3 regions of the Variovorax sp. LjRoot290 genome follow, and region 2 is predicted to be linked to each of the others. Evidence: predicted binding sites of a transcription regulator. Region 2 holds the regulator's gene; each other region holds the start of a gene.
What was found. The regulator sigma-54, encoded in region 2, starts transcription at its own class of promoters, with help from an activator protein. The targets are predictions, from matches to a motif close to TGGCANGNAANCTGCTTT.

Region 1 (9,567 bases), on a different contig from region 2:
CTGGCCAGGCCAGTCCGTTCTGTCTGCTTGCGGGCAAACTTTAGCCGACCCGCGAGCGGCTGCTCTTGGCCGAGGGCCGTCCTACCGTGCGCCCGGCCAGAAGGGCCAGAGGCTACCAAGGAATACGGGCGGTCGGCCGGACTCTGGCGATGTCGCGAAGGGCAATTGCCCTTGGCCATTCGTGCCGAGCCGGGCCGAGGGCGAAGCCGGGATTAGCAGTTGCCCTTTTTTGCCTGTCCCGGCGGGCATTGTTTCCCGTATCCGCCACCGGGATATCCCGGACCGTCGGGGTAGACAACGCAGCCCCCGAGCATGGCTGTTGCGAGAAGTGCAGCGACTAGCTTCTTCATGGCGTGGTCCTTCTATCGTTGGCATTCGAGCATAGCCGCCGTGCTTCATGGTCTCGCGCCGTCATCGATGGGATCGCCGTGTAGGACTTGGCGACGCGCCCGGACTTCATTTGGCTTGATTGGGGTAGAGGGTCCGAACGTCCGTGGTTGGGCCGGATTCTGCCGCAGCTATGGCTGCTCCAGCGCCGCCCCGCTGGTCCCGAAGTGTTTGGCCGCGAGCTCCTTGGCGCGGCGCAGGCCCTCGTCAGTCAGGTAGACCGACTCTTGCCTGCCGTGGGGCTCCGTGATGAGCCCCTTGTCGTGTAGACCGTCCATGACTGCAAAGTCATACCGCTTCCACACGCGTCCGTTCTCGAACTCGAAGACGCCAAGCAACGCCAGAAGCGCCTCTTCGACCTTGACCATGTCGTATTTCATGTGCTCGCCCCTCAACGTTCAGCACGACGGTGACCCTGTGAAAGGGCCCAACCTCTGATTGGCTGCGCCCACTGCACGACTGCAGTTCGACTTTACGATAGTACTTTGGTCATTCGGCCTTAGCCCATCCAATATGGCCTGCCTTCAATTCCGGAAACCGCACAGAGATGAAAGCAAGCAAGAGTAAGGAAGCCGCGTCCTGGAGTGACGTCAAGGCCAGACTGACCCACTTCGACCACGACGGCCTGGTCGGCTTGGTGCATGACCTGTACACGGCCAACAAGGACAATCAAGTGTTCCTTCACGCCCGTTTCGGGCTGGGCGAAGATGTCCTGGAGCCGTACAAGACCACCATCAACCGTTGGCTCTGGCCCGACATGTTCCGGAACCAGAACGCGTCCGTCGCCGAGGCCAAGAAGCCCATCGCGAATTTCAAGAAGGCCATTGGCCAACCGGCGGGTCTGGCAGAGCTGATGGTCTTCTACTGCGAGCGCGCGTCAGGCTTCAGCGTCGAAGTCGGCCTGCAGGACGAGGGCTACTTCAGTGCGCTGGTGCGAATGTTCGAGCAGGCGTTGCAGACCATTACGAGACTGCCGGATGCGCAGCGGCCCTTGTTCATGGAACGACTGGATGCTGTGTGTCGCATCAGTCAGAACATCGGCTACGGAGTCGGCGAGGCCATGAGCGACCTGCTGGCCGAATACGACAACATCTCACGACGACGTTGAAGGTCGGCGTCTGGCCGAATTCTGCCGAGGCGACGAGGCTGGCGACTTAGAGCGTCGGTCTCACCTCTCATGTCCCGCATGATGATTGTCGTCGATAACAAGCCCTCACGCGCGAATCAGCTGCGCTGCCAGGCCACGGCGCGGCGCAGGGCCGACCGGCGGCGCATAACCCACACGCGCCCACATCTGCACGGTCCGCTCGGGTAGCGGCACGGCCAGCAGGCGCCGAATGTCGGCGTGGGGTCCGGCCTGCTCGGGATACTCCTGCAGGGCCTGCTGCAGCGGTTGCATCGCCAGGCCCTGCCCGGTCGCGGCGAGCTGCACCCGCGCGTAGGCGCGTCCCGCGTTGACCTGGGTCACCCGGTCGTTGCTCTCGGTCAACATCCAGAGGAAGCCGGGCGTGGACGCGAGCTTCTTGCCGAAGTCCTTGATCTGGCTGGTGGTGGCGAAGGCATCGGACGCCGGCGCCTTGCTGCGATCGAACAGGCCGATGCGCTCGAGCAGCACCACCGTCGGGTCCAGCATCGACAAGCCGTCACGGTGCTTCTCGATCTCGGCGGCGCCGACGCGCAGCACCTTGTACGACTCCAGGATCGTGCGCGGCGTGCTCAGCTCGATGCGCCAGGCCTTGGCCGCGATGGCGCGATGCTGTTCCAGCGCGTCGGCCCGGTCCGCGCCGACGAAGCCGAAATGCAAGGGGTGCGGCCCCACTGCTTCGGCCATCGCCTTCCAGGCCTCGGCGGGCACCGGCCGCTGCAGGTCGTACAGGCTGCGGTTGGTGCGGCGCGCGAGGATCTGCGCGAACAGCGGGTCCTTGCGCGTGGCCGCATCGGGCATCAGGCGGACGCGCGCCACCGGTCGCTGATCGAGCTTCTCCGGGCCGAACGCACCCTCGGGAAACAGGGTGATGTCGGCACGCAGTCCCCGCTCGCGCGCCGCGATGTCGAGCAGCTCCAGGAAGGTGCCGTGGCTCATCATGATCTGGCGCGAGAACGGGTCGGTCTCGGGCAGCAGCCGGCCAAGGTCGCAGCGCAGCACGATCTCGTCCGGTGTGCGCAGATCCACCAGCCAGGACTGCAGGTTGTGCGAGTGCGGCGCCAGGATCGCGTAGCCGAGGATCCAGCGGCGCGGGTCGGCCTCCGGCCCCGGCCCCTGCCACGGCTCGATGGCCGCAGCGGGCATCTGCTGGCTGCAGCCGGCGAGTGCCGCCGTCGCCGCAGCGAAGACGAAGCCGCCTCCCGCAACCCGAATGAACTTGCGACGATCCATTGCGACTCCTGAGGCCACCTGCCGGGTGGCTGTGCATGGGATGCTGCGAATCTTGATGTCCAAGTACGCAGGTGGCAAGCGCACCGCGCGGCGCGCTTGAGCAAGCTCAAGGTAGGGCACCTCGGCGCCGGGTGGAGGAGCTCGGAGCTGAAGGCCGCTGGCGTGCGCCAAGTCGGTACTGCGCGGCTGCACGTGCAACGTGATCCGTTTTGCAGCAGTTGCTCCTCTACGGCACAGCCGCCCGCTGGAGCAACGACGACGCGCCGCGCGAGGCTGGCGGAAAAACTCCATGCCTGACAACGGCTTGCGTCGTCCGCGATGACGCCGCCGCGGCGTGGCCCGCGCTTTGCACTGAGTCGCTCCGCGGGCCGCGTCGCGTCCCGCCATCCGTTTTTTCAACCACCCGACAGGAGACGACTCATGGACATGGCAGAAATGACCCACCTCGACATTGCGAACCCGTACAAGAAGCAATACGGCAACTACATCGGCGGCGAGTGGGTTGCACCGATCGACGGCCAGTACTTCGACAACCTGACACCGATCACCGGCCAGGCCTTCACCAGCATCCCGCGCTCGAACGCGAAGGACATCGAAGCCGCGCTCGATGCTGCGCACAAGGCGAAGGCGGCCTGGGGCTGCACGTCGCCCACCGAACGGGCCAACGTCCTGCTCAAGATCGCCGATCGCATGGAGCAGAACCTCAAGACGCTTGCCGTGGCCGAGACGATCGACAACGGCAAGCCGCTGCGCGAGACGATGGCGGCCGACATGCCGCTGGCCATCGACCACTTCCGCTATTTCGCCAGCTGCATCCGCGCGCAGGAAGGCGGCATCAGCGAGATCGATCACGACACCTATGCCTACCACTTCCATGAGCCGCTGGGCGTGGTCGGGCAGATCATTCCGTGGAACTTCCCGATCCTCATGGCGGTGTGGAAGCTGGCCCCCGCGCTGGCCGCAGGCAACTGCGTGGTGCTCAAGCCGGCCGAACAGACGCCCGCCTCGATCCTGGTGCTGATGGAGCTGATCGGCGACCTGCTGCCGCCCGGCGTGCTCAACGTGGTCAACGGCTTCGGGCTGGAGGCGGGCAAGCCGCTGGCGTCGAGCAAGCGCATCGCGAAGATCGCCTTCACGGGCGAAACCACCACCGGCCGGCTGATCATGCAGTACGCGAGCCAGAACATCATCCCCGTGACCCTGGAGCTGGGGGGCAAGTCGCCCAACATCTTCTTCGAGGACGTCATGGCGGCGGACGACGCCTTCTTCGACAAGGCGCTCGAGGGCTTCGCGATGTTCGCGCTGAACCAGGGCGAGGTCTGCACCTGCCCGAGCCGGGCGCTGGTGCAGGAGTCGATCTACGAGCGCTTCATCGAGCGCGCGATCAAGCGGGTCGAGGCCATCAAGCAGGGCCATCCGCTGGACCCGTCCACCATGATCGGCGCGCAGGCCTCGCAGGAGCAGATGGAGAAGATCCTGTCGTACATCGATCTGGGCAAGCAGGAAGGCGCGCAATGCCTGATCGGTGGCGAACGCAATACGCAGGTCGGTGAACTCGGCGCTGGCTACTACGTCAAGCCCACGGTCTTCAAGGGCCACAACAAGATGCGCATCTTCCAGGAAGAAATCTTCGGCCCGGTGCTGTCGGTGACGACCTTCAAGACGGAAGAAGAGGCGCTGGAGATCGCCAACGACACGCTCTACGGACTGGGCGCCGGCGTGTGGACCCGCGATGGCGCACGTGCCTTCCGCATGGGCCGCGGCATCCAGGCGGGACGCGTGTGGACCAATTGCTATCACGCCTATCCGGCCCATGCGGCCTTCGGCGGCTACAAGCAGTCGGGCATCGGCCGCGAGAACCACAAGATGATGCTGGACCACTATCAGCAGACCAAGAACCTGCTGGTGAGCTACAGCCAGAACAAGCTGGGATTCTTCTGAAGATGCCCGAAGACGGCGTCAGCCGCGTGTCCGCCACGCCGGCCGCGCAGGCGCTCATCGAGCGCCTGCGCGCCGTGCACGGGCCGCTGATGTTCCACCAGTCCGGCGGCTGCTGCGACGGCAGCGCACCGATGTGCTTCGCCGCCGGCGAGTTCGTCACCGGCGATTCGGACGTCTGCCTGGGCGAGATCGCGGGCACGCCGTTCTACATGAGCCGGGCCCAGTTCGCGTATTGGGAGCATACGCATCTCATCATCGATGCGGTAGCGGGCAACGGCGGCATGTTCTCGCTCGAGCGGCCGACCGGCCTGCGTTTTCTCACACGCTCGCGCCTGTACGACGACGCGGAGTGGAAGGTGCTCGAAGCGCGCGGTTGGCTCTAGCGCCGCGGCGCAGCTCACGCGAACCCGGCAGCAGGCTGCCGGTTCCGCGCGTCATGCGGCTTGCCACGCGAGGTTGCCGTGCTCGAAGATCTGACGCAGCCGGCCGCTGGCCGCGATTTCGTTCACCGCGCGCTGCAGCGCCTGCGCCAGCTCGGTGGCGTCACGCTTGACGGCCATGCCGACGGCCCATCCGTCGCGCGGCGCCCGCGGCGAAGGCATCGGCGCGATGGCGAAGCGCGGGTCGCCGCGCAGCACCGACTCCATCTCCGACGCCAGTCCTGCGGCCACCGTCACCTCGCCGCGCAACAGCGCGCGCGCCGTCTCGGCGCCGTCCTTCCATTGCGTGATCAACTGGCTCCGGTAGGCGCCGCCATCGGCGCCAATCAGCAACCAGCCCGCGAGCGACTGGCCAGGCACCGCCACCTTGTCGGCGCCCAACTGGGACAGCGTCTCGAGCCGCGGCACGCGCTCGAGCTGGCGTGCCATCACGACCCGATCGCGGTAGTACGGCGCGAAGATGCTGACCTGCGGGTTGCCTTCCATCAGCGGCCGGTCGACCGGCACGTGCAGCAACACGTCGGCCGGGCCGTAGCCGAGGTAGTGGCCGCGCCACACCATGTTGCGCAAGTCGTCGTTCATGTTCTCGTCGGCATGGAACGGCAGCAGCGAGAGCCTGACGCCCAGCGATTCGGCCAGGGCGCGCGCCAGCTCCACGTCGATGCCCTGGCCGCCGACGTGGAACGGCGGCATGTCGTGGTAGAGGCCGACCGTCAGCGTGCCGCGCTCGCGCACGCGCTCCAGTGGCGTCGCCCGCAGGTGCAGCGGCGCACATGCCAGGGCTGCGGCGCCGGACGCGCCCAGCCAGCGCAGGCAATCGCGACGGCTCGGTGTCTTGGGTGTCATGGACCCTCCCCGCCTAGAACGGCTTGTCACGGCGCGTTTCGAGGTAGGCCTTGATCGCCCAGATGGCTTCCTGGTTCATGACCCCTTCGAACGGCGGCATGTACACCGCGCCGTTGCGCGTGCGCCCCTGGCGAACGGTCGTGAGATAGAACTCGTCGATCTCCTTCACGCAGGCGGCCTTCTTGGCGCTGTCCTTGAGCGCTGCGCATTCGTTGTCGATCTTGCGCAGGTCGGGCGCGATGCCGCCGGAGATCGCTTCCAGCCCATGGCAGCGGGCGCAGTTCTGGTTGTAGGCCGACGTGCCGATCTTGACGGCGGCGTCGTTGGCCCGGAACGGGTTCTCGGGACGCCATTCCTGGCCGAGCTTCGGAAGCGCCGAAGTGTCGACCGCCTGCGGCGTCACGTCGCCGTGCGCCCATACGGCGGGGCTCGCGGCGCAGGCGGCGATGGCCAGCAGCCAGGCGCCGTGGCGCATGGCCATGCGCCCGCGCCGGCGGCTGGGTGGGGTGGGTGCGGCCGGCAGATTTCCGTTTCGCTTCATGTCAGGTCTCCGTCATGGTCGTGTTGAAAGATGAGCTCGGTCTGCAAACGCCGTGCCACGCGCCGGTGTTGCAGGCGGGAACACAAATTGCCTGTGATCGATTGCCCAGTTGCTCCAGATCAAGCCGCACGTGCGGCACTGCGGCATCCTTGCCACTTTGGCCGGCCTGCTTTGCAACAGACCCGGAGAGCTGTGCCAAAACGCAGCAGTGCCACGCAGCTGGTGACAACGGCCCGGCGCGCGGTGATTCGACGGAGACAACCTGCCTCGGCAGGCGCAGAGGAGACACAAGGATGTCCGCAACTCATCGTGCCTTGGTCACGAACGCCAAGACCTGGACGACGCCGTCGGCATTGCCCTTCGTGCGGCAGGCCGCGCGCACGGAGCTGATCGAGCAGTCGCATCAGCGCTGCGCCGCACTAGGGTTGACCCGCATCGAGCGCCCCGACTTCGAACCCCTGATGCGCAGCGACCTCAGCGTGGCGCGGGAGCGCAACCAGCGCCTGTTCACGCGCGCGGCGCCGGTGATGGAGATGCTGTTCGAGCAGATCGTCAACACCGAGAGCATGATCGTGCTGGCCGATGCCCAGGGAACGATCCTGCACTCGGTCGGGGACGACAAGTTTCTCGAACGCGCCGGCAAAGTAGCACTGTCGCCGGGGGTCAGCTGGGCCGAGCATTCGAAAGGCACCAACGCCATCGGCACGGCGCTGTTCGAGGAGTCGCCCACGGTCGTTCACGGCGGCGAGCACTTCATCCATGCGAACAGCTTCCTCACCTGTTCGGCGGCCCCGATCTTCGATCCGCGCGGCAATATGCTCGGCGTGCTCGACGTCACCGGCGACCAGCGTTCGTATCACCAGCACACCATGGGGCTGGTGCGCATGTCGGCGCGCATGATCGAGAACCAGTGGTTGTCGGACGACTTCGGCAACCGGCTTCGGCTGCACCTGCACAGCCGCGTCGAATTCATCGGCACCTTGCTCGAAGGCATCATCGTCGTCGGCGCCGATGGCAAGATCCTCGGCGCCAATCGCAGCGCGCTGGACCAGCTCGACATGAGCAGCGCGGCGCTGCGAATGCAGAGCCTGACCAGCCTGTTCGGCACCACCGTCCCGGCCATGTTCGACCATCTCCGGGCACCGCTGTCGACGCCGATGTGCCTGAGCCTTTCGAACGGCCGGCAGTTCTATGTCAAGGCCCGCTTCAACGGCACGCCGCGCTCGATGATGGCCGGCCTGGGCGGCGACGAACCGGCATCGCAGGCCGTCACGGCCCGCGAAGCCGTGCCGGTCGACGCGAACCCGCCGCCCCATCCGGCCAACGCCGCGGCCGCGCCACCGAGCGCTTTCTCGGGCCTGCACTACCTGAAGACCGGCGATATGCAGATCGAGGCGATGGTGCAGAAGGTGCAGCGCGTCCTGAACCGCGACATCCCGCTCCTGATCCTCGGGGAAACCGGCACCGGCAAGGAGTTGCTCGCGCGCGCGGTGCACCAGGACTCGAACCGTTCCAGGCAGGCCTTCGTGGCCGTGAACTGCGCCTCCATCCCCGAGTCCCTGATCGAGGCCGAGCTGTTCGGCTATGAAGACGGCGCGTTCACCGGCGCGCGCCGCAAGGGCGCATGCGGGCGCATCGTGCAAGCCAACGGCGGCACACTGTTCCTCGACGAGATCGGCGACATGCCGCTCGCCCTGCAGGCGCGGCTGCTGCGCGTTCTCCAGGAGCGCTGCGTGATGCCGCTGGGCAGCCAGAAGTCGATTCCGGTGGACATCGCCGTGATCGGGGCGACCCACCGCAACTTGCGCGAGATGATCGAGGCCGGCACGTTCCGCGAAGACCTGTACTACCGCTTGAACGGGCTGGTCGTGCGCCTGCCGGCGCTGCGCGAGCGCAGCGATCTCGGCGTCGTGGCACGCCGCATCCTGCTGACCGAGTGCCCGCATGGCACGCCGGAGATCAGCTCGCACGTGTCGGCGCTGTTCAGCCGCTACGCATGGCCCGGCAACATCCGCCAGCTCGCGAATGTGCTGCGCACGGCCGCCGTGATGGCGGCCGGCGCGCCGCAGATCACCGAGCATCATCTGTCGGACGACTTCCTCGAGGACGTGCAGCGGGTTCGCTCGTCCATTCCCGCAGCCGCCCCGGCCATCACAGCCCCGGCGGCGAGCATGCCGCTTGACATGCCCGCGCCGGCGTCCGTGGACCGACCCGCCGAGCCGACCGTCGTCGCCCCGCCGGCCGAGACCGCCTACGACGGCACGTCGTCACTCACGCTCGGAGAAGCCGAGATCGAGATGATTCGCGCGGCCCTTGCGGCGGCGAACGGCAACATCTCCATTGCGTCGAAGCGACTGGGCATCAGCCGCAACACCATCTACCGCAAGCTGCGCTGGGGCAAGGGCGGCTGAACACCCGGGCACGGGAAATCCCTGTGCCATCGCTGCGCGCCACTGTCCCCGGATGGAGCAGTCGCAACACAGCATTCCCCTTGCTTGCCCTTCGATGTCGCGCAGAGCCGGCCGCGCACGCCTGCGCCTAGGGGCAAGCACCAGTTTTTTGGGCCAGCGTTCCACAGGCATGCGTCTTGCGGAACGGCGTGTGTCCTCACGGCAATCCTGCCCGGACTTTGGATGGCAACCCCAAGGAGACTCTCATGCAATGGTCGCAACCCGCATTCGAAGACATGCGCTTCGGTTTCGAAATCACGATGTACATCTCGAACCGCTGACCCGCTCGACTCAGGCGGCGGCGCATCGCATGCGATGCGCCGCCGCCGGTCACACCAGACACCTTCCCATGAAAATTCTCGTGCTCGGCTCGGGCGCCGGCGGCGGCTTCCCGCAATGGAACTGCAACTGCCGCTTGTGCGCCGGCCAGCGGCAAGGCGAGCTGAGCGCGCGTGCGCGAACGCAGAGCTCAATCGCCGTGTCGGCCGACGGCGAGTCGTGGGTACTGCTCAACGCGTCACCCGACATCGGCCAGCAGATTCGCAGCCATCCGCAGCTCCACCCGCGGCAGGGGCTGCGCGACAC
Region 2 (9,679 bases):
CGCGAACACGCTCGAATCCTTCTCGCCCGGCGCCGGCGCCAAAGCCGCGTTCGAATCGCCCAAGGTCGCGGCGCATGGCGATTTCGCAAGCACCGCGGCGATGCAGCTCGCCAAGCCCCTGGCGCGCAAGCCGCGCGAACTGGCCGAGGACATCAGCGCCGCGCTCCAGGCCACCCCGGCCTTCGCGCAGTGGGTCGATGCCATCGAGATCGCCGGCCCCGGCTTCTTGAACATCCGCCTCAAGACCGCTGCCAAGCAGCAGGTGGTGCGCGAGGTGTTGGCCGCGGGCGAGGCCTTCGGCCGCCAGCCCGCGCGCAGCGATCGCGTGCTGGTCGAGTTCGTCTCCGCCAACCCGACCGGCCCGCTGCATGTGGGCCACGGCCGCCAGGCCGCGCTCGGCGACGCGATCTGCAACCTGCTCGCCTCGCAGGGCGCGCAGGTCTGGCGCGAGTTCTATTACAACGACGCGGGCGTGCAGATCCAGACGCTCGCCACCAGCACCCAGCTGCGCGCCAAGGGCTTCAAGCCCGGCGATGCCGAATGGCCCGAGCAGGCCTACAACGGCGAATACATCGCCGACATCGCCGAAGACTTCAAGGCGAAGAAGACCGTGCGCTCGGACGACCGCGAATACACCGCGAGCGGCGACGTCGACGACATCGACTCGATCCGCCAGTTCGCCGTGGCCTACCTGCGCCACGAGCAGGACCTGGACCTGAAGGCCTTCCAGGTCCGCTTCGACAACTACTACCTCGAATCGAGCCTCTACACCAGCGGCCGGGTCGAGGCGACGGTGAAGCGGCTCATCGAGGCCGGCAAGACCTACGAGCAGGACGGCGCCCTGTGGCTGAAGTCGACCGACTACGGCGACGACAAGGACCGCGTGATGCGCAAGAGCGACGGCAGCTACACCTACTTCGTGCCCGACGTCGCCTATCACATCGCCAAGTGGGAGCGCGGCTTCGGCGAGGTGGTCAACATCCAGGGCACCGACCACCACGGCACGATCGCGCGCGTGCGCGCCGGCCTGCAGGCCGCGAACGTCGGCATCCCGGCCGGCTATCCCGAGTACGTGCTGCACACCATGGTGCGCGTGATGCGCGGCGGCGAAGAGGTCAAGATCAGCAAGCGCGCCGGCAGCTACGTGACGCTGCGCGACCTGATCGAGTGGACCAGCACCGACGCCGTGCGCTTCTTCCTCCTGAGCCGCAAGCCCGACACCGAATACACCTTCGACATCGACCTCGCGCTGGCGCAGAACAACGACAACCCGGTCTACTACGTGCAGTACGCGCATGCGCGCATCTGCTCGGTGCTGGCGGCCTGGGGCGGCGATGCGGCCGCGCTGGCGGATGTCGAGCTCGCGCCGCTGCAAAGCCCGGCCGCGCAGGCGCTGCTGCTGCTGCTGGCCAGGTACCCCGACATGCTCGCGGCCGCGGCCAAGGATTTTGCGCCACACGACGTCACCTTCTACCTGCGCGAACTGGCTGCCTGCTACCACAGCTACTACGACGCCGAGCGCATCCTGGTGGACGAGGAGCCGGTCAAGCGGGCCCGCCTGTCGCTGGTCGCGGCCACCGCGCAGGTGCTGCACAATGGGCTGGCAATTCTCGGCGTGAGCGCGCCGCGCAAGATGTGATTTCGAACCATGACTAAAAGACAGAGCGGCAACATCGTCATTGGGCTGATCGTCGGCCTGGTGCTGGGGCTGGGCGTGGCGCTGGGCATCGCGGTCTATGTGACCAAGGTGCCGATCCCCTTCATGACCAAGACCCAGCGCGGCGGCCCCGAGCAAGACGAAGCCGAGGCGCGCAAGAACCGCGACTGGGACCCCAACGGCCCGCTCGCCGGCAAGGCAGGCGCCGCCCGCCCGCAGGCACCCGCGACGCCCGCACCGCCCCAGCCTGCCACGGCGGGGGCGCCCACGCCGCCGACCGCGCCGGCGCCCGTGGTGGTGCCACCCGGCGCGCAGCAGCAACAGCCACAGCGCGCCGGACGGCCGCCCCTGCCGGCCGAAGCCAACGCGGTGCCGCCATCGAACGACCCGATCGGCGATCTCGCGCGGGCACGTTCGGGTGCCAGCCCCGGCGCCACCACCGCCGCCGCGGCGCCCAGCGCCAGCACCGATCCTTTCATGTATTTCGTCCAGGCCGGCGCCTTCCGCACCCCCGAGGACGCCGAGGCGCAGCGCGCCAAGCTTTCGCTGATGGGCGTGGAAGCGCGCATCACCGAGCGCGAGCAGGCCGGCCGCACCGTCTACCGCGTGCGCGCGGGGCCTTTCAACAAGAAGGAAGATGCGGACCGGCTCAAGGAGCGGCTCGACGGCGGTGGCCTCGAATCTGCCTTGGTGCGCGTCCAGCGCTGAGCCTTCATCCATACTCAAGCTCGCCGGTCCGGGAACTCCGGGCCAGCCGCGGGCTCTGTCAGCCGCACAGGAGAACTTCTTAATATGAAACGTCGTGACTTTTCGCTGGCCGCCACTTCGCTGGGGCTTCTTCCCTTCGCCTCACCTTCGCACGCCCAGGCGCTCGCGCCCAAGGCGGGCACCGACTACGCCGTGCTCGACAAGCGCGTGCCGGTCGACGCGCCGGCCGGCAAGGTCGAGGTGATCGAGTTCTTCTGGTACAGCTGCCCGCATTGCAACGCCTTCGAGCCGACGCTCGAGACCTGGATCAAGAAGCTGCCCGCCCACGTGTCTTTCAAGCGCGTGCCGGTCGCCTTCCAGCCCAGCTTCCAGCCGCAGCAGCGGCTCTACTACGCGCTGGAAGCGATGGGCAAGGTCGACGAATACCAGCGCAAGGTGTTCGCCGCGATCCACCAGCAGCGCCAGAACCTCTCAGGCGAGCAGCAGATCATCGACTGGGCCGCGGCCAACGGCCTCGACAAGGCCAAGTTCACCGAGAACTTCAAGTCCTTCAGCGTGGCGAGCAAGATCCAGCGCGCCAAGCAGCTGCAGGAGGCTTACCAAGTGGCCGGCGTGCCCGCGATGGGCATCGCGGGCAGGTGGTATACGGACGGCGAACTCGCGCGCAGCATGGACCGCGCGCTGCAGGTCACTGACTTCCTGGTCGGCGAAGCGCGCAAGAGCGCGTAAAAAAGCGCCTCCCGCCGCTCGTCGCGGCAACCAGCAGGAAGCCCGCTTCGGCGGGCTTTTTCATCCGCCGGCGGAAACCGGATCCATGAGGCCGCATACAATCGCCCAGCAAGTTTCGTGCCTTTTATGACATCGTTACATTCCTCCTCCGTTTCTCGCCACCTTTGTCGCGCTTTCGTATTCGCCTTGGGCGTGGCCGGCCTCGTGTCGGCGGCGCAGGCCGAGAAGGCGGACCGCACCAAGCCGATGAACATCGAGGCCGACGCCATGCGCTACGACGACCTCAAGCAGACCAGCGTCTTCACCGGCAACGTGGTGGTGACCAAGGGCACCATCATCATCCGCGGCATCCGCATCGACGTGCGGCAGGATCCCGAGGGCTACCAGTACGGCATCGTCACGGCCGCGCCCGGCAAGCTGGCCTATTTCAAGCAGAAGCGCGACGCCGGCCCCGACGAGTGGATCGAGGGCGAGTCGGAAGTCATCGAGTACGACAGCCGCGCCGACAACGTGAAGTTCATCCGCCGTGCGGTGATGCGTCGCCTGGTCGGCGCGACACCCAACGACGAAAGCAGCGGACCCTTGATCGTCTACGACCAGAGCAACGACACCTTCACCGTCAACGGCTCGCCGCTGCCGCCCAATGCGGGCGTGGCGACCCAGCCCGGCGGCCGCGTCAAGGCCATCCTCACGCCCAAGGCGGCCGCCTCGGCGCCCGCTGCCGGGTCCGCCAGGCCGGCGGCGCCGGCCGCCTCCGCGCCGGCGTCCGGAACGGGCCTGCGCTCGACCACCACGCTCGGCGGAGAGCAGCGCAAGTGAGCGGCGGCAACGAAGTCCTGGGCAGCCGCCTCGAGGCGCGCGGCCTGCAGAAGAGCTACGGCAGCCGCAAGGTCGTCAAGGACGTCTCGCTCGGCGTGCAAAAGGGCGAGGTGGTCGGCCTGCTGGGGCCCAACGGCGCGGGCAAGACCACCTCCTTCTACATGATCGTCGGGCTGGTTCGGGCGGATGCGGGCGAGATCAGCATCGACGGCGAACCGATCGCGCACATGCCGATCCACCGCCGCGCCCGCATGGGCTTGAGCTACCTGCCGCAGGAAGCGTCGATCTTCCGCAAGCTCACGGTCGAGGAGAACGTGCGCGCCGTGCTCGAGCTGCAGCGCGAACCCGACGACGCGGGCCGGCCGGTGCCGCTGTCGAAGCAGCGCATTGAGGAGCGCCTCGGCGAACTGCTGCACGACCTGCGCGTCGACCATCTGCGCGATTCGCCGGCGCTGGCGCTGTCGGGTGGCGAGCGCCGCCGCGTCGAGATCGCGCGGGCGCTGGCCACGCAGCCGCGCTTCATCCTGCTGGACGAGCCCTTCGCCGGCATCGACCCGATCGCGGTGATCGAGATCCAGCGGATCATCAGTTTCCTGAAGGAACGCGGCATCGGCGTGCTCATCACCGACCACAACGTGCGCGAGACGCTGGGCATCTGCGATCACGCCTTCATCATCAGCGACGGGCATGTGCTGGCACAAGGCACGCCTTCGGAGATCGTCGACAACGCCGAGGTACGACGCGTGTACCTGGGCGAGCATTTCCGGATGTAGGGGACCGTACTTCGATGAAGCAAGGGCTCTCGCTGCGCGTTTCCCAGCACCTGGCGCTCACGCCGCAGCTGCAGCAGTCGATCCGGCTGCTGCAGCTCTCCACGCTCGAATTGAGCCAGGAAGTGGAGCAGATGCTCGACGAGAACCCGTTCCTCGAACGCACGGCCGAAGAGGCGCCGCGCGAGGAGTTCGGTCTCGAGGCGGCCGATGCGCCGGTGCGCGACGAAGACCGCCAGGCCGAGGGCGAGGCTGACTTCGTCCCCGGCTCGGCCGCGGCGCCGGCCGAGGTGGCGGTCGCCGCCAACGGCGATGCCGAAGCGGCTGCGCCCGCCGACAGCGAACCCGACTGGGAGGGCGACGGTACGGTCGACCTCGCGCCCGACGACAGCGAGTGGGGCGGCGATGCGCCCGCGCGCGCCAACAACCTCGGCGACGACGAGCGCACCGATGCGACCGAGCTCGCGCGCAGCCAGGAATCGCTGCAGTCCTTCTTGCACCGGCAGGCGCTGTCGCTGCGCCTGAACGAGAACGACTGCGCCGCGCTGCGCTTCCTGATCGAATCGCTCAACGACGACGGCTACCTCGAGGATTCGCTGCCGGCGCTGGCCTCGGGCCTCGCGGGCGACGACAACGACCAGTTCGACGAACTGGTGCATCACTTCCAGGTCGCGCTGGGCCTGCTGCAGAGTTTGGAGCCGGCCGGCGTCGGCGCCCGCAGCCTCGGCGAATGCCTGACCATCCAGCTGCGCCAGCTGGCGAGCGCCAAGGAGAGCGAGGAGGAGGCCCAGGTGCGCAAGACCGCCATCGCGATCTGCAAGCAGCCGATGGAGCTGCTCGCGCGGCGCGACTTCAAGCGCCTGGCCACGCTCACGCGCAGCAACGAAGACGAGGTGCGCGCCGCACTGCAGCTGATCGCCAGGCTCGAGCCCAAGCCGGGGCGCCGCTTCGTCGACGTCGAGCGCAACATCGTCGTGCCCGACGTGATCGTCACGCGCATCGGCCACGGCACCAACGCGAAGTTCCGCGTCATGCTCAATCCCGAGGTCATGCCGCGGCTGCGCGTGCACGACATCTATGCCGGCGCGCTCAAGCAGCACAAGGGCGAGGGCAGCCAGGCGCTGTCGCAGCGGCTGCAGGAAGCGCGCTGGTTCATCAAGAACATCCAGCAACGCTTCGACACCATCCTCAGGGTCTCCAACGCGATCGTCGAGCGGCAGAAGAGCTACTTCGTGCACGGCGAGCTCGCGATGCGGCCGCTGGTGCTGCGCGAGATCGCCGACGAGCTGGGCCTGCACGAATCCACCATCAGCCGCGTGACCACCGCCAAGTACATGGCCACGCCCTACGGCACCGTCGAGCTCAAGTACTTCTTCGGCTCGGCGCTCGGCACCGAAACCGGCGGCAACGCCTCCAGCACCGCGGTGCGCGCGCTGATCAAGCAGTTCGTGAGCGCCGAGGACGTGAGGAAGCCGCTGTCCGACAGCCAGGTGTCCGAGATGCTCAAGGAGCAGGGCATCGAGTGCGCGCGCCGCACGGTGGCCAAGTACCGCGAGGCGCTGCGCATCGCGCCTGCGAACCTGCGCAAGGCACTCTAGCGATGAGTCGCCGTCCGAGTCCGCTACCAAGCTGGATTCGCCTCGGCCTGGCCTTGATGGCGGTGCTTCTTCTCGCCAGCGGCTGCGCGATGCTGCCGGCCGAATTCGAGCGCACGCCGTCCAAGGCGATGCCCTTGTCCACCGGCACCGTGCTGGGCCGCATCGCCAAGGCCTCGCAGCCGGATGCGGACCTCAGCGGCTTCCGGCTCATGCCCAGCGGCGACTTCGCGCTCAACACGCGGCTCGAGCTCGCGCGCCGCGCCGAGCGCACGCTCGACGTCCAGTACTACCAGATCGACAACGACGAGACCGGCCGCTACCTGCTGCGCACGCTGCGCGACGCGGCCCAGCGCGGCGTGCGCGTGCGGCTCCTGATGGACGATCTCTACACTGCGGGCGAGGACGAGCTGCTGCTCGCGCTGGCCGCCACGCCCAACCTCGAGCTGCGGCTCTTCAACCCGTTTCCGGCCGGGCGCGGCAGCATGCTCAGGCGCTTCTCGGCCTCGCTTTTCGACTTCAGCCGCGTCAACCGGCGCATGCACAACAAGCTCTTCATCGCCGACGGCGCGATGGCGGTAGCCGGCGGGCGCAACATCGGCAACCCGTACTTCACGCAGACGGCCGGCGCGAACTTCATCGACCTCGACACCTTCGTCGCCGGCGCCCTGATCCCGCGCCTTTCCAGCCTGTTCGACCTGTACTGGAACAGCGAGCACGTACGGCCGATCGAAACCGTGGTCGCGCCCACGCTCGCGCGGGAGGAACGACAGCGGCGCTTCGAGGAGCTGACTGCCCCGGCCACCACCCCGGCACCACGTCCGCCGGCGCCCAACGACCTGCTGGGCTACAGCCCGATCGTCGAGAACCTCAACGCCGGCAAGCTCGACCTCATCTGGACCACCGCCGAGGCGTATGCCGATTCGCCCGAGCGCGTGATCGGCAAACAGGTCACTTACGGCGGCGTGCCGCTGCTCGACGTCGACAGCGTGCGCTACAACGTGGTCGAGCAGATGCGGCGCGGGCGTTCCGACGTGACGCTGGTGTCGCCCTACCTGATCCCCGGCAAGGAGGGGCTGGAGGTGCTGCGCGAGATCCGCCGGCGCGGCATGAAGATCAGCGTGGTCACCAACTCGCTGGCCGCCACCGACGAGCCCGTGGTCCACACCGGCTACCGCCGCTACCGGGCCGACATGCTGCGGCTCGGCGCCGAGATCCACGAGCTGAGCTCGGTGCGCACGCGGCGCAGCGTGCGCCTGGGCCTGTTCGGCACGCAGATCGGACGCCTGCACGCCAAGTCGGCCGTGATCGACGGGCGCACGCTCTTCGTCGGCTCGATGAATTTCGACCCGCGCTCGGAAGTGCACAACACCGAGATCGGCCTCTTCATCTTCAGCCGCGAGATGGCGCAGCAGGTGCTGAAGCTGGTCGAGGTGCTCAAGCAGCAGGGCGCCTACAAGGTGCGCTTCGCGCCCGGCACCGAGAAAATGGAATGGGTGAGCGAGGAGGCCGGCGTCGAACAGGTGCTCACCAGCGAGCCCGATGCGGGCTTCTGGGACCACCTGATGCTTGAGCTGCTGGCGCCGCTGGCGCCGGAGAGCCTGCTCTAGACCTCATCAGTAGCGATAACGGTCATAACGGTCATAACGGTCATGGCGGTAGTGATGGCGATCACCGTGCCGGTACTCGTCGCGGTATTCATGGCGGTAGAAGTGCCGCGGCGGCGGGCGGTGGTAGTCATACACGGGAGCCGGACGGTAGTGCCGCGGCGGCGTGTCGTAGTAGACCGGCGCCGGGGCATAGTGGACCGGGCTGGCAATGCCGACGGCGACCCCTGGCACATGGATGCCCACCGACACGGCCAGGTCCCTGGCGCTGGCGGACGTGGCGCCCAGCACGGCTGCGGCGGAGAAGGCGCCGGCGGCGATCCACTTGAAGAAACGGGTGTGCGCGATGTTCATGAAGAAACTCCTGAAGGCATGAAGTGCCGTTGGGGTCATTGCACCCGGCCCGCGTAAAGCAGGACCCGCCTTCTCCGTGAAGCTTGTTGCTGAATGTTGCAGCGCGGACGTACAACGCAGGAGCGGACTTACCACATAAAATGCAGTTTTGTGGGGTAAGAAATCCATGCCTGTCCAGCACGCCCTGTACCGCATGCATGAGCTGGCTTTCCGCACGCAGTACGCCGAGCTCAAGGAACGCACTGCGTCTGCGGGCCGCCTTCTTCAAGGAACGCCCGGGAGCCTTCAGTTGCGCCGGGGGACAGGCTATGCCTACTGGTATCGGGTCTTCTATCCGGCGCCTGGCAAGAAGGCCGAGCAGATCGTCTGCAAAGACGGGGACACCGCGGCACTCGACGAAGTGTCCCGCGAGATCGAGTTCGCCCAATGGACAAGCGCCCAGGTGAGAAATCTCAGGAAGCTCGATTTCCAGGTGGCGGACAAAGGCGTGGCGAGCGTGCTGGTCGAGCTTCACAACGCGGGCATCCTGGGCGCGTGCCTCGCACTGGTCGGAACCTTGGGCTTCATGGCCTGGTTGAACGAACTCGGAGCGATGGCGGTATCGGCCCGCACGCAGGACGTCGACATTGCCGCCCGGCAAAAGCTGAGGCTTGCAGCGCCGGCGTCGTTTCTTGAAGCGATGGAAGCCACCAGGCTTGGTTTTCATCCTGTTCCCGGGACGCCAAGCCAGGCGCCCTCGACCTCCGTGAAGCTCAAGGGCAGGGATGGATTGCGAGTCGACGTTCTGACGCATGGCGAGGAGCTTGGAAAGACCGTTCCCCTGCCGCAGCTGAAATGGCATGCCGAGACCGTGCCCCACTATGACTATCTGCTCGCGGAGCCAAGTCGCGCCGCATCGCTCGCCGGCGGCCATTGCATCCCTTTGACGTTGCCGCAGCCGGAGCGCTTCGTCTGGCACAAGCTCTACGCGAGCGCCGAGCGCAAGGCCAAGCCCGAGAAAGCCGAAAAAGACCTGCTGCAGGCAGCGACCCTGGGAGCCGTCCTGGCCGAGCAGCAAGACGAGCTTCTGTCCGATTCGTTTCGGGATGCGCCAGCCGCACTCAAGGAAGTGGCGAGAACCCGCCTGCCTGCTTTGCGCAGGGCCTTGAGTGGGCATCCTCAAGCGCTCGAACAGTTCGAGCTCGCCCTCGGACCGGCAGCGAAGAAGCGATCGCGCCCTAGCTCGGCCGGTCCGTGATGTTGACCGCCTCGACCTGCACCAGGAGCCGCACCTTGTTCTCGAAGCCGAAGTTGATGCCCCAGGTGATGCCCCATTCGCTGCGCTCCACGATGGTCTCGAAGTCGCCGCCGCAGACCTGGCGCTTGATCAGCGGGCTGAGGTAGCAGCCGAAGCGGCTGGCCTTGAGCTTGATGGGCCGCGTCTGGCCCATCAGCGTGAGC
Region 3 (9,679 bases), on a different contig from region 2:
CGGCGAGAAAGACGACGCCGCGCGCGATCTCCGCCGGTGTCGCCAGCCGCCCCATCGGGACGGCCTTCAGGATTTGCGCCAGCGCGTCGGGCGGCACGGCACCGACCATGGCGGTGTCGGTGTAGCCCGGCGCGACGACATTGGCCGTGATGTTGCGGGACGCGCCCTCGAGCGCGAGCGACTTCGTGAAGCCGACGAGGCCCGCCTTGGTCGCGGCATAGTTGGTCTGCCCCGCCTGGCCCGACAGCCCGTTGACCGAGCTCATGTTGACGATACGGCCGAAGCGGCGTTCCCGCATGCCCTCGATCACCGCCCGGCACATGTTGAAGCACCCGCCAAGATTGACATCGAGCACCTCGCGCCACTGCTCGAACGCCATCTTGTGCAGCATCGCGTCGCGCGTGATGCCAGCATTGTTGATCAGCACCTCGATTGGTCCCAGGGCTGCCTCCACGCGGGCCACGCCCGCCTTGCAAGCCGCCGGGTCGGCCACATTCCACGCGAATGCGGGAATGCCGGTTCGTGCGGTGAACGCCTCCGCCGCCTGCGTGTTGGTGCCGTAGTTGGAGGCGACGCGGTAGCCGGCGGCCAAAAGGGCTTCGGCCACGGCGGCTCCGATGCCAGCGGTGCCGCCGGTGACCAGTGCGACGCGCATCCTCAGGCTTCAACGAGCAGGTTGTTGATCACGTTGGCGACGCCCGGCGCCGACCATGCGGCTCCCTGGGCGGCCTTGCGTTCGGCCCAGGAGTGGACCTTGCCGCTGAGCGTGACGTGGGCACCGTTGACCTCGATCTTGATCTGCTCGGCCTCGCGATCGGCCTGGCGCTCCAAAGCTTCGCGGATCTTCTTTTCGACGTCGGCCGGCGTGAACTTCGGCTTCACGACGACCCGGTTCGTGACGCCGGTGACGCCCAGCAGGCTGCGCACGGCACCTTCCGCGGCCCTGCGCTGGTATTCCCACTCGACCTCACCATTGAGCGTGACCCAGCCCTGTTCCACCATCGGGTGGATCTTGTCGTCAGGCACAAGCACGTTCCACTCGATGGCGCGCTCCACCGCCATGGCGATGTCGGCGTCGGTGCGCTCGTAGTCGGAGGCGAGCTTGACCGGCATTTCGATCGCCAACGCCTTCACGCCCTTGACGCGCTGCGCAGCGCGCTCGATGGCGTACTTCTCAGCATGGCTGGAGGGATGGCCTGTCAATGTGACCACGCCGTCCTTGACGATCACGCCGACGTCGGTGGCGGTGATCGCCGGGTCCCAGGTCAGTTCGGCGACGATATCGCTTCTGAGTTGTGCATCGGATCTCATGAGCTTCCTTTCGTTGGTGGATGGAGGGCAGCCGCGTGGCGCCCTGGACTCAGGCTCGCAATGCCTGTGACATCACTTTAGGAACCGCTTGGGGGTTGAGCGTTGCGCTGGATCAAGGGATTGGCACGGCGCGGGACTCAACCGGCCATCACATAGGTGCCCGGTGCATTGCAGATGGGGGCGTAGCCGAGCCGCGCATGGCCCAAGCGCGGCGGCTTGCGCCGCGATCCAGAGCGATCCGCCAGCCATACCTGCAACGCCGGCCACCAGGAGCCTTCGATCTGCTCGGCGCGAGCCGTGTACCCATCCGGCGGCACATAGGGTGCATTCCTGGCGCGGTGGAGGATCCGATAGTGGCGGTGCGCGTGGCCGGGCTCGCTCAGGATGCCGGCGTTGTGGCCGCCGTCCGTGAGGACGAAGCTGATCTCGGTATCGCACAGCAGGTTCAACTTGTAGACGGAGCGCCATGGCGCGACATGGTCAGTTCGTGTGCCAACGGCGAAGACCGGCACCTCGATGTCGCCCAGCGAGACCGGGTGTCCGTTCACCAGATACTGGCCACGCGCAAGCGCGTTCTCGAGGAAGAGGCTGCGCAGGTAGTCGGCGTGCATCCGGTAGGGCATGCGCGTGCCGTCGGCGTTCCAGGCCATGAGATCGGTCATCGGCGCTCGCTCGCCGAGGAGGTAGTTCTGCACCATGGGCGACCAGATGAGGTCGACGGCGCGCAGCAAGTGGAAGGCGCCGGCCATCTGCCTCGAATCCAGATAGCCCTGGCGCGCCATCAGGTCTTCCATGAAGCTGAGCTGGCTCTCGTCGATGAAAAGGCCGAGTTCTCCCGGCTCGGTGAAGTCAGTCTGCGCCGCCAGCAACGTCACGGTGGCCAGGCGATCGTCTTGGTCGCGCGCCATGGCCGCCGCGCCGATGGCCAGCAGCGTGCCGCCCAGGCAGTAGCCCACCGCATGCACGCGCTGGCGGGGCACGATGGCGTTGACGGCATCGAGGCCCGCCATCAGGCCCTGCGCCAGGTAGTCATTGATGCCGAGGTCCTGATCTTTCGCATCCGGGTTCTTCCACGAGATCGCGAACACGGTGTGGCCCTTGTCGACCAGGTAGCGGATCAGCGAGTTGTGCGGCGACAGGTCGAGGATGTAGTACTTCATGATCCACGCGCTCATGACCAGCACCGGCTCGGCATGGACCGTGGCCGTCGTGGGCGCGTACTGGATCAGTTCCATCAGGTGGTTGCGAAAGACGACCTTGCCGGGGGTGATCGCGACGTCGCGCCCCGGCACGAAGTTCTCGGCACCCTTTGGCGGCAGGCGCTGAACGCTCCGCTGCAGGTCTTCTGCCCAGTTGCGGGCACCTTGCATCAGATTCAGTCCGCCAGTCGCCGCGGTTCTTTGCAGCACCAGCGGGTGGGTGGCCGGCGAATTCGCCGGCGAGCACATGTTGTGCAACTGCCGCGCCGCGAAAGAAACGACCTGTTCGTGATGACGTTCGACGCCGGGCACCGCTTCGGTCAGCTCCCGCAGCCACTGCGCGCCTGCGCGGAACGCCTGCCGGTACAGGTTGAAAGGCCATGCATCCCACGAAGGATCTGCGAGGCGGCGGTCGTCCTCGTGCGAATCCGGCGTCGGTGGTCCATGGGCGGGCATGGGTTGGAAGGCCTGGCTCGCGGCCGCAACCGCCTGCGTCAGCGGGCGGATCATGAGCACTTGCGCGCTGCGCGCCGGCTGCGCCGCGAGGTGGATGGCCCAGTCCGACCAGGCCAGCATCAGCGCTGCGGGCGAGAGTCCCTTTGTGAGCTGGGCCAGTCCGGCGTGCAGCGTCCGATCCAGCGCGTCGACTCTGTCGTCCATCTCCATCCTCGAAGTGATTGCCGATGGCGTCGGAGTCTGAGTGCGCGAACGTGCGCCGCGTTTGATCGATGTCAAGGTACCGCAACATCGGACGTTCGAAGATGGTTGCATTGCGTTGGAATGGAAGATCCATGAATATCGGAACCATCCTCGTCCACCTGGACCACACGGAACGGTGTGCCGCGCGTGTCGAGCTCGCCGCGCGCCTGGCCCGCGCGCACGGCAGCCATCTGGTCGGCCTCGTGCCGACGGGCCTTCTCGATGGCACTGCGCCCATGGATGCGGATCTGATGCGCGGCACCGAATTCATTGCGGCTGCCGCTGACGGCCTGCGCCTGCGTGCGGAGGCGACCGCCCACGTCTTCAGGGATCTGGTGCGTGGGTCAGGATCGTTGCCGTACGACGTCCGGCTGGTCAACGGCGAGCCCGTGGATGCGACTGTTCATCATGGCCACGCCAGCGATCTGCTCATCGTGGGGCAGGTCGACCACGCCAAGGTGGACCACAACAAGACCGCAGACATGGTGGCGCGTGATCTGCCGGAGCAGGTCGTCTTGCACTCGGGGCGGCCCGTGCTCATCATTCCTTGCGCCGGTCATTTTCCGGAGGTGGGCAAGAACGTCCTGGTCGCCTGGGACGGCACGCGCGAGGCGGCCATGGCATTGCGCGACGCGCTACCGCTGTTCGCCGAATCGGCGCAGGTCACGCTGGTGTCGTTGCGCAAGGAAGGTGATGCGGAAGCGGCCGCCAAGCGCTGCATTTCAGAGACCATCGCCTGGCTTTGGCGGCACGGCGTTGAGGCGAAGGCCGAGCAGTACATTACCACCATCGGCTTCGCGGACACCTTGCTCTCGTGCGCGGCGAGCATGGGCGTGGATCTGATGGTGATGGGCGCCTATGGGCACACCCGCCTGCGGGAACTCGTGCTCGGTGGTGTCACACGCGAGATCCTTGCACGCATGAACGTGCCGGTCCTGATGGCGCATTGAAGCCAGCGGCGCTGGGGCCGCTGGTGTGCCGTGATGTCACGGTCACTGGCGCCCCGACTGCTCAAGCATGTAGCAATGCAGCGGGAAAACCCGCAGCTCGCCGACCCCATCCGGCACATCGGCAGGCTCATCGAGCGGTTTGCGACATGGCATGGACATTGCCCTCGATCAACGTGGAGGACGCGGCCAACAGGCCGTGTTCGACCCGCGATCAACCCTTGAGGAGACCACCCCATGCAACTGAAACTCTTGACCGTTCTCGTGTCCGCCGCTCTGGCTGCCACGGCGTCCCACGCCGTCGTGACAGACAAGATGATCGATAACGAAGCGACCGCCACCGGCGATGTCCTGACCTGGGGCCTGAACACCCAGGGCCAACGCTACTCGCCGCTCAAGCAGGTGAATGTCGCCACTGTCGGCAAGCTCGCGCCGGTGTGGGCGTTCTCCTTCGGCGGGGAGAAGCAGCGCGGGCAGGAGTCGCAGCCGGTCCTGCACAACGGCAAGATGTTCGTCACCGCGTCGTACTCTCGCCTTTTCGCGCTCGATGCAACCACCGGCCAGAAGCTGTGGAAGTACGAGCACCGGTTGCCCGAAGGCATCATGCCCTGCTGCGATGTCGTCAACCGCGGTGCCGCGCTGTACGGCAACCTGGTGATCTTCGCCACGCTCGATGCGCAACTCGTGGCGCTCGACCAGGACACGGGCAACGTGGTCTGGAAGGAAAAGATCGACGACTACAAGGCCGGCTATTCGGCCACCGCCGCACCGATCATCGCCAACGGCTTGATCCTCACCGGTGTTTCCGGCGGAGAGTTCGGCGTGGTCGGCCGCGTCGAGGCCCGCAATGCAAAGACCGGACAGCTGGTCTGGACGCGCCCCACTGTCGAGGGTCACATGGGCTACGTCTACGACTCCGATGGCAACGCCAAGGAAAACGGCATCTCCGGCACCACCAACCAGAGCTGGCCGGGCGACCTGTGGAAGACCGGTGGCGCAGCCACCTGGCTTGGCGGCACCTACGACAGCAAGACCGGCCTCGCCTATTTCGGCACCGGCAACCCCGCGCCGTGGAACAGCCACCTGCGCCAGGGCGACAACCTGTTCTCCTGCGCCACCGTGGCGATCGACGTGAAGACCGGCCAGATCAAGTGGCACTACCAGGCCACGCCCAACGACAGCTGGGACTTCGACGGCGTGAACGAGTTCGTGACCTTCGACCTGGACGGAAAGCGCGTCGGCGGCAAGGCGGATCGCAACGGCTTCTTCTACGTGAACGACGCGACCACCGGCAAGCTGATCAACGCATTTCCGTTCGTCAGGAAGATCACCTGGGCGAGCAGCATCGACTTGAAGACCGGCCGTCCCAACTTCATCGCCGACAACCGGCCCGGCGACCCGACCGCGAGCGCGGAAGGCAAGAAGGGCAGCCCGGTCTTCGCCGCGCCGGGCTTTCTCGGCGGCAAGAACCAGATGCCGATGGCTTACAGCCCCGACACGAAGATGTTCTACGTGCCCGCCAACGAATGGGGCATGGACATCTGGAACGAACCCGTTGCCTACAAGAAGGGCGCAGCCTATCTTGGCGCCGGCTTCACGATCAAGCCGCTCAACGACGACTACATCGGCGCGCTGCGCGCGGTCGATCCGAAGACCGGCAGGATCGTGTGGGAAGTGAAGAACGGCGCGCCGCTGTGGGGCGGTGTGCTGACCACCGGCGGCAACCTCGTGTTCTGGGGCACGCCCGAAGGCTATCTGAAGGCGGCCGATGCCAAGACCGGCAAGGTGGTGTGGCAGTTCCAGACCGGCTCCGGCGTAGTAGCGCCGCCGGTCACCTGGCAGCAGGGCGGCGAGCAGTACGTGAGCGTGGTCTCCGGCTGGGGCGGCGCCGTGCCCCTGTGGGGCGGCGAGGTGGCCAAGAAGGTGAACCTGCTCGAACAGGGCGGGATGGTATGGGTGTTCAAGATTCCCAAGACCAGCAGTGCTGCGAGCGCGGCGAAGACCAACGTTGTCGGAGACTGAGATGAAAGACACGACGCGGCGCATCTTCATCACTCGAACCCTTGCAAGCGGCTGCGCCATGCTTGCATCCTCCGCCGTCACGCAAGCCGCACCGGCGCGCGTCGACGAGGCCGACGAGACGGCCCAGGCCCTCGGCTACAAGCACGACACCGCCAAGGTGGACAAGAAGCGCTTTCCCAAGCACAGCGCCACGCAGCGTTGCACGAACTGCTCCTTCTTCCAGGGCGGTGCCTCCGACGAATGGGGCGGCTGCGCGATGTTCGGGCGCAAGCAGATCGCAGGTCCCGGCTGGTGCAGCGCGTGGGCGCCCAAGCCCGGCTGAAAAACTTGTCGCGCGTTCCTGTTTTTTGTCCATGTCACGGAAACGCGCCTGCATGTCATGAGACACGCCGTTGGCATCGGCGGCCGCCCGATGGTTCGGTGGCGCGCCCGCCAAGGGGGGATGGGGGCGAGGTCGATCGGCGCGAAGACGCAGGCGACCAGCGCCTTCGCGGTGGCGTCCTGCTGGAGGATCGGCCGCCCCGGGAAGCTGCGCATCCCGTTCGCCGACGATCACCGGCGGCGGAAAGCGCAGCGGCTCGCCACGGTCGTCATCACGCCGGCCTCACCGCACATCACCCCTGGCCGGGCCTCAGCCCCAGCTGTTCGACGATGCGCTGCTGCGCCGCGAAGGATTCGCGCATGCTGCGGCCATAGTCCGCGCTGCCCAGGTAGGCGATCTCCTGGTCGTACCGGGCCAGCTCTGCAATGTGCCGGGGGTCGAACAACGCCGTCTTGAACGCATCGTGCAGCGTGCGCAGCACGGAGGCCGGCAGGCCGCGCGGACCGACCAGGCCGTAGGGCGACATCGCGACGATGCCGTGGCCCAGCTCGTCCAGGGTTGGCACGTTCGGCCAGCGCCGGGTGCGCGCCGCGCCGAAGGTCGCCAGTAAACGCAGCCGGCCCGAGTCAACATAGGGAGCGAAACCGTTGGAGTTGACGCCCGCCATCACCTGGTCCGAGGCCACCGCCACCATCTGCTCGGCGGTTCCCTTGTAGGGAACATGGATGTAGCTCAGACCGTGTCGCGCGAACAAGCCGTCCAGCACGACATGCGGTGTCGTGCCGATGCCGTTGGTGGCGATGCTCAGTTCGCCGGGGTGCGCGGCGGCATGGCCCAGCAGGTCGTCGACGCTGCGCAAGGCGCTCGCCGCAGGCACGACCAGGCCGAAGGTCACGCCGCTGATCTGCAGGATGGGCGTGGTGTCGCGGATAGGATCCCAGGCGACCTTCTGCGTGTGCGGCGCGCGGAACACCGGCTGCGGCATCTGCGCCAGGGTGTAGCCATCGGGCGGCGCCTGCTGCAGCACCGGCATCGCCAGCGTGCCGCCGGCGCCGCCGCGGTTTTCGATCAGGATCCTCTGACCCAGCTGTCGGCCAGCAAGGTCGGCCAGCAGGCGCAGCGTGACGTCGGTGGCCCCGCCCGCCGGCCATGGCACCCACAGCGAGATGGGGCGCTGCGGAAACGGGGTGTCGCTGCCGGGCTGGGCATGAACCCAGGGCGCGGCGCTCGCTGCCGCTGTGGCCGCTGCACAGAACAGGACGCGACGTCGCGAGATCATGCCGCCCCCCGCTGCGCCAGGGTGCCGAAGCCGCGCTGCGGCTCGTAGCCCCGGCACGCCAGCGTGAAGCACAGCAGCAACGTGGCCAGGACGATCAGCGGCGCGATCCCGGGATCCTTGCCATAGAGCGCGAAGCGGATCCACTCGACGGCGTGCGTGAACGGGTTGAGCTGCGCTGCGCGCCACACCCACGTCGCGCCCGACTCTTCCAGCTTCCACAGCGGGTACAGCGCAGTCGACAGGAAGTACATCGGGAAGATGACGAAGTTCATCGCGCCGGCGAAGTTCTCGAGCTGTTGCACGTGCACCGACAGCAGCAGCCCCAGCGACGCAAGCATCAGCGCGGCGGCGAGCGTGGCACCGAACGCGTGCAGCAGCGATAGCGCGTCCATCGGCAGCGTCGTGCCCAGCAAGGCGGCCACAGCCACGAAGGCCAGCACCTGCACCAGGCTCAGCAGCGCGGCCGCGACCAGCTTGCACAGCAGCAGCCACCAGCGGGGCAGGGGCGCCGTGAGCAACAGTCGCATCAGACCCATCTCGCGGTCGTAGACCATCGCCAGCGACGACTGCATGCCATTGAACAGCAGCACCATGCCGACAAGCCCGGGAGCGATATACAGGTCGTAGGGAATGTAGGTGTCGTACGGCTCGACGATGGCGACTCCGAACACGTTGCGAAAGCCGGCTGCAAACACCGCCAGCCACAGCACCGGGCGCACCAGCGCCGAGACCAGCCGCGCCCTCTGCCGCGCGAACTTGATCAGCTCGCGCAGCACGATGGCGCGCATGGCTTGCAGCGCATGCGCGGCGCAAGCGCGTGCGGCGTGCGACTCAGTCATCGACGACCACCGTGTGCGGCACGCGGCCGACGGGCAGCGTCTTCAGCGCCTTGGCGCTGGCGGTGTCGACCACCGTCATGTCGTCCGACAGGCCATTGACCACGAACAGGCGCGAGCCGTCGCGGTTCAGTCCGAGACCCCAGGCACGCTTGCCGACGAGCACCAGCTGGTTCGTCTTGCGCGTGGCCGCGTCGACGAAGGCCACGTGGTTGGCGCGGCCGAGCCCCACGTACATCGTCTTGCCGTCGCGCGACAGCGTGAGCCCGACCGGTGTGATGTCGTCGGCGCGCATGCCTTTCACCTCGAAGGAGATGGTGGCCACCACCGCCAGGTCGCGGACCGAGATGACGCTGACACTGCTGCCGAGCTCGTTGCTGACCCACAGCTCGCTGCCGTCGGCCGAGAACGCGAAGCGCCGTGGGCGCTTGCCCACCGCGATGTTCTTGACGATCTTCAGCGTGGCGGTGTCGAGCACGTGGACCAGGTTCGCGACTTCCGAGCTCACGTAGACGCGCTTGCCGTCGGCGGCGACCTTCACGCCCTCGGGCTCCTTGCCGAGCGGCACGCTCTTGACCTGCTTCTTCGCGACGAGGTTGAAGACGTTGAGCGCGCCGTCCTCCTCGGCCGACACATAGGCGGTGCGGCCATCGGGCGACAGGTCGAAGACCTCGGGGTCATCGCCGAGCGGCACGCTGCCGACCGAGCGGCGGCTCGCCAGGTCGATGATGTCGGCGCGGCCGGAATCGCTGCACGCGACCATCAGCTGCGTGTTGGCGCGAAGCCGCTGCATGCGGCGTGGGCGCTTGCAGGTCGGGATGGTGCCCACCACGGTGAGCGTCTTCAGGTCGACCACCGTAATCGCGTGATCCTTCTCGCTGGAGATGTAGGCAAGCCCGCTGTCCTTGGCATGGACGGTGGGGGCGCTCAGCGTAGCCGCGAGCAGCAGCATCGGGAACAGGAGGAGGGATTTCATGGCTTGATGCGCCGGCGGCTCAGTGGGTGGCATTGAGAAAGGCTGTCTCGAGCGTCGGCCCGCCGAGAGCCGCGGTGACTGCGGCCGG

Region 1: a site for sigma-54 is predicted at 3,039-3,056, ahead of adh (aldehyde dehydrogenase). Genes of this name have one in related genera too.
Region 3: a site for sigma-54 is predicted at 4,307-4,324, ahead of ACSQ9A_RS37225 (PQQ-dependent methanol/ethanol family dehydrogenase). Genes of this name have one in related genera too.

The regions. Positions count from the first base shown of each region.
Region 1 covers NZ_CAXURW020000002.1:1,697,171-1,706,737, reverse strand. The annotation lists gene ACSQ9A_RS37315 (DUF6429 family protein) at 519-767, opposite strand; gene ACSQ9A_RS37310 (hypothetical protein) at 935-1,495, shown strand; gene ACSQ9A_RS37305 (Acg family FMN-binding oxidoreductase) at 1,601-2,764, opposite strand; gene adh (aldehyde dehydrogenase) at 3,185-4,705, shown strand; gene ACSQ9A_RS37295 (DUF779 domain-containing protein) at 4,708-5,088, shown strand; gene ACSQ9A_RS37290 (substrate-binding periplasmic protein) at 5,140-5,991, opposite strand; gene pedF (cytochrome c-550 PedF) at 6,005-6,466, opposite strand; gene ACSQ9A_RS37280 (sigma-54-dependent Fis family transcriptional regulator) at 6,826-8,943, shown strand; gene pqqA (pyrroloquinoline quinone precursor peptide PqqA) at 9,189-9,263, shown strand; gene pqqB (pyrroloquinoline quinone biosynthesis protein PqqB) at 9,332-9,567, shown strand, end outside.
Region 2 covers NZ_CAXURW020000001.1:5,325,320-5,334,998, reverse strand. The annotation lists gene argS (arginine--tRNA ligase) at 1-1,639, shown strand, start outside; gene ACSQ9A_RS26345 (SPOR domain-containing protein) at 1,649-2,365, shown strand; gene ACSQ9A_RS26340 (thiol:disulfide interchange protein DsbA/DsbL) at 2,450-3,094, shown strand; gene lptA (lipopolysaccharide transport periplasmic protein LptA) at 3,221-3,913, shown strand; gene lptB (LPS export ABC transporter ATP-binding protein) at 3,910-4,686, shown strand; gene ACSQ9A_RS26325 (RNA polymerase factor sigma-54) at 4,701-6,281, shown strand; gene ACSQ9A_RS26320 (phospholipase D family protein) at 6,284-7,888, shown strand; gene ACSQ9A_RS26315 (hypothetical protein) at 7,895-8,239, opposite strand; gene ACSQ9A_RS26310 (GSU2403 family nucleotidyltransferase fold protein) at 8,388-9,476, shown strand; gene ACSQ9A_RS26305 (YceI family protein) at 9,457-9,679, opposite strand, start outside.
Region 3 covers NZ_CAXURW020000002.1:1,683,922-1,693,600, forward strand. The annotation lists gene phbB (acetoacetyl-CoA reductase) at 1-655, opposite strand, end outside; gene ACSQ9A_RS37210 (BON domain-containing protein) at 658-1,311, opposite strand; gene ACSQ9A_RS37215 (PHA/PHB synthase family protein) at 1,449-3,170, opposite strand; gene ACSQ9A_RS37220 (universal stress protein) at 3,302-4,159, shown strand; gene ACSQ9A_RS37225 (PQQ-dependent methanol/ethanol family dehydrogenase) at 4,394-6,178, shown strand; gene ACSQ9A_RS37230 (high-potential iron-sulfur protein) at 6,180-6,500, shown strand; gene ACSQ9A_RS37235 (tripartite tricarboxylate transporter substrate binding protein) at 6,793-7,779, opposite strand; gene ACSQ9A_RS37240 (ABC transporter permease) at 7,776-8,618, opposite strand; gene ACSQ9A_RS37245 (PQQ-dependent catabolism-associated beta-propeller protein) at 8,611-9,591, opposite strand; gene ACSQ9A_RS37250 (ATP-binding cassette domain-containing protein) at 9,611-9,679, opposite strand, start outside.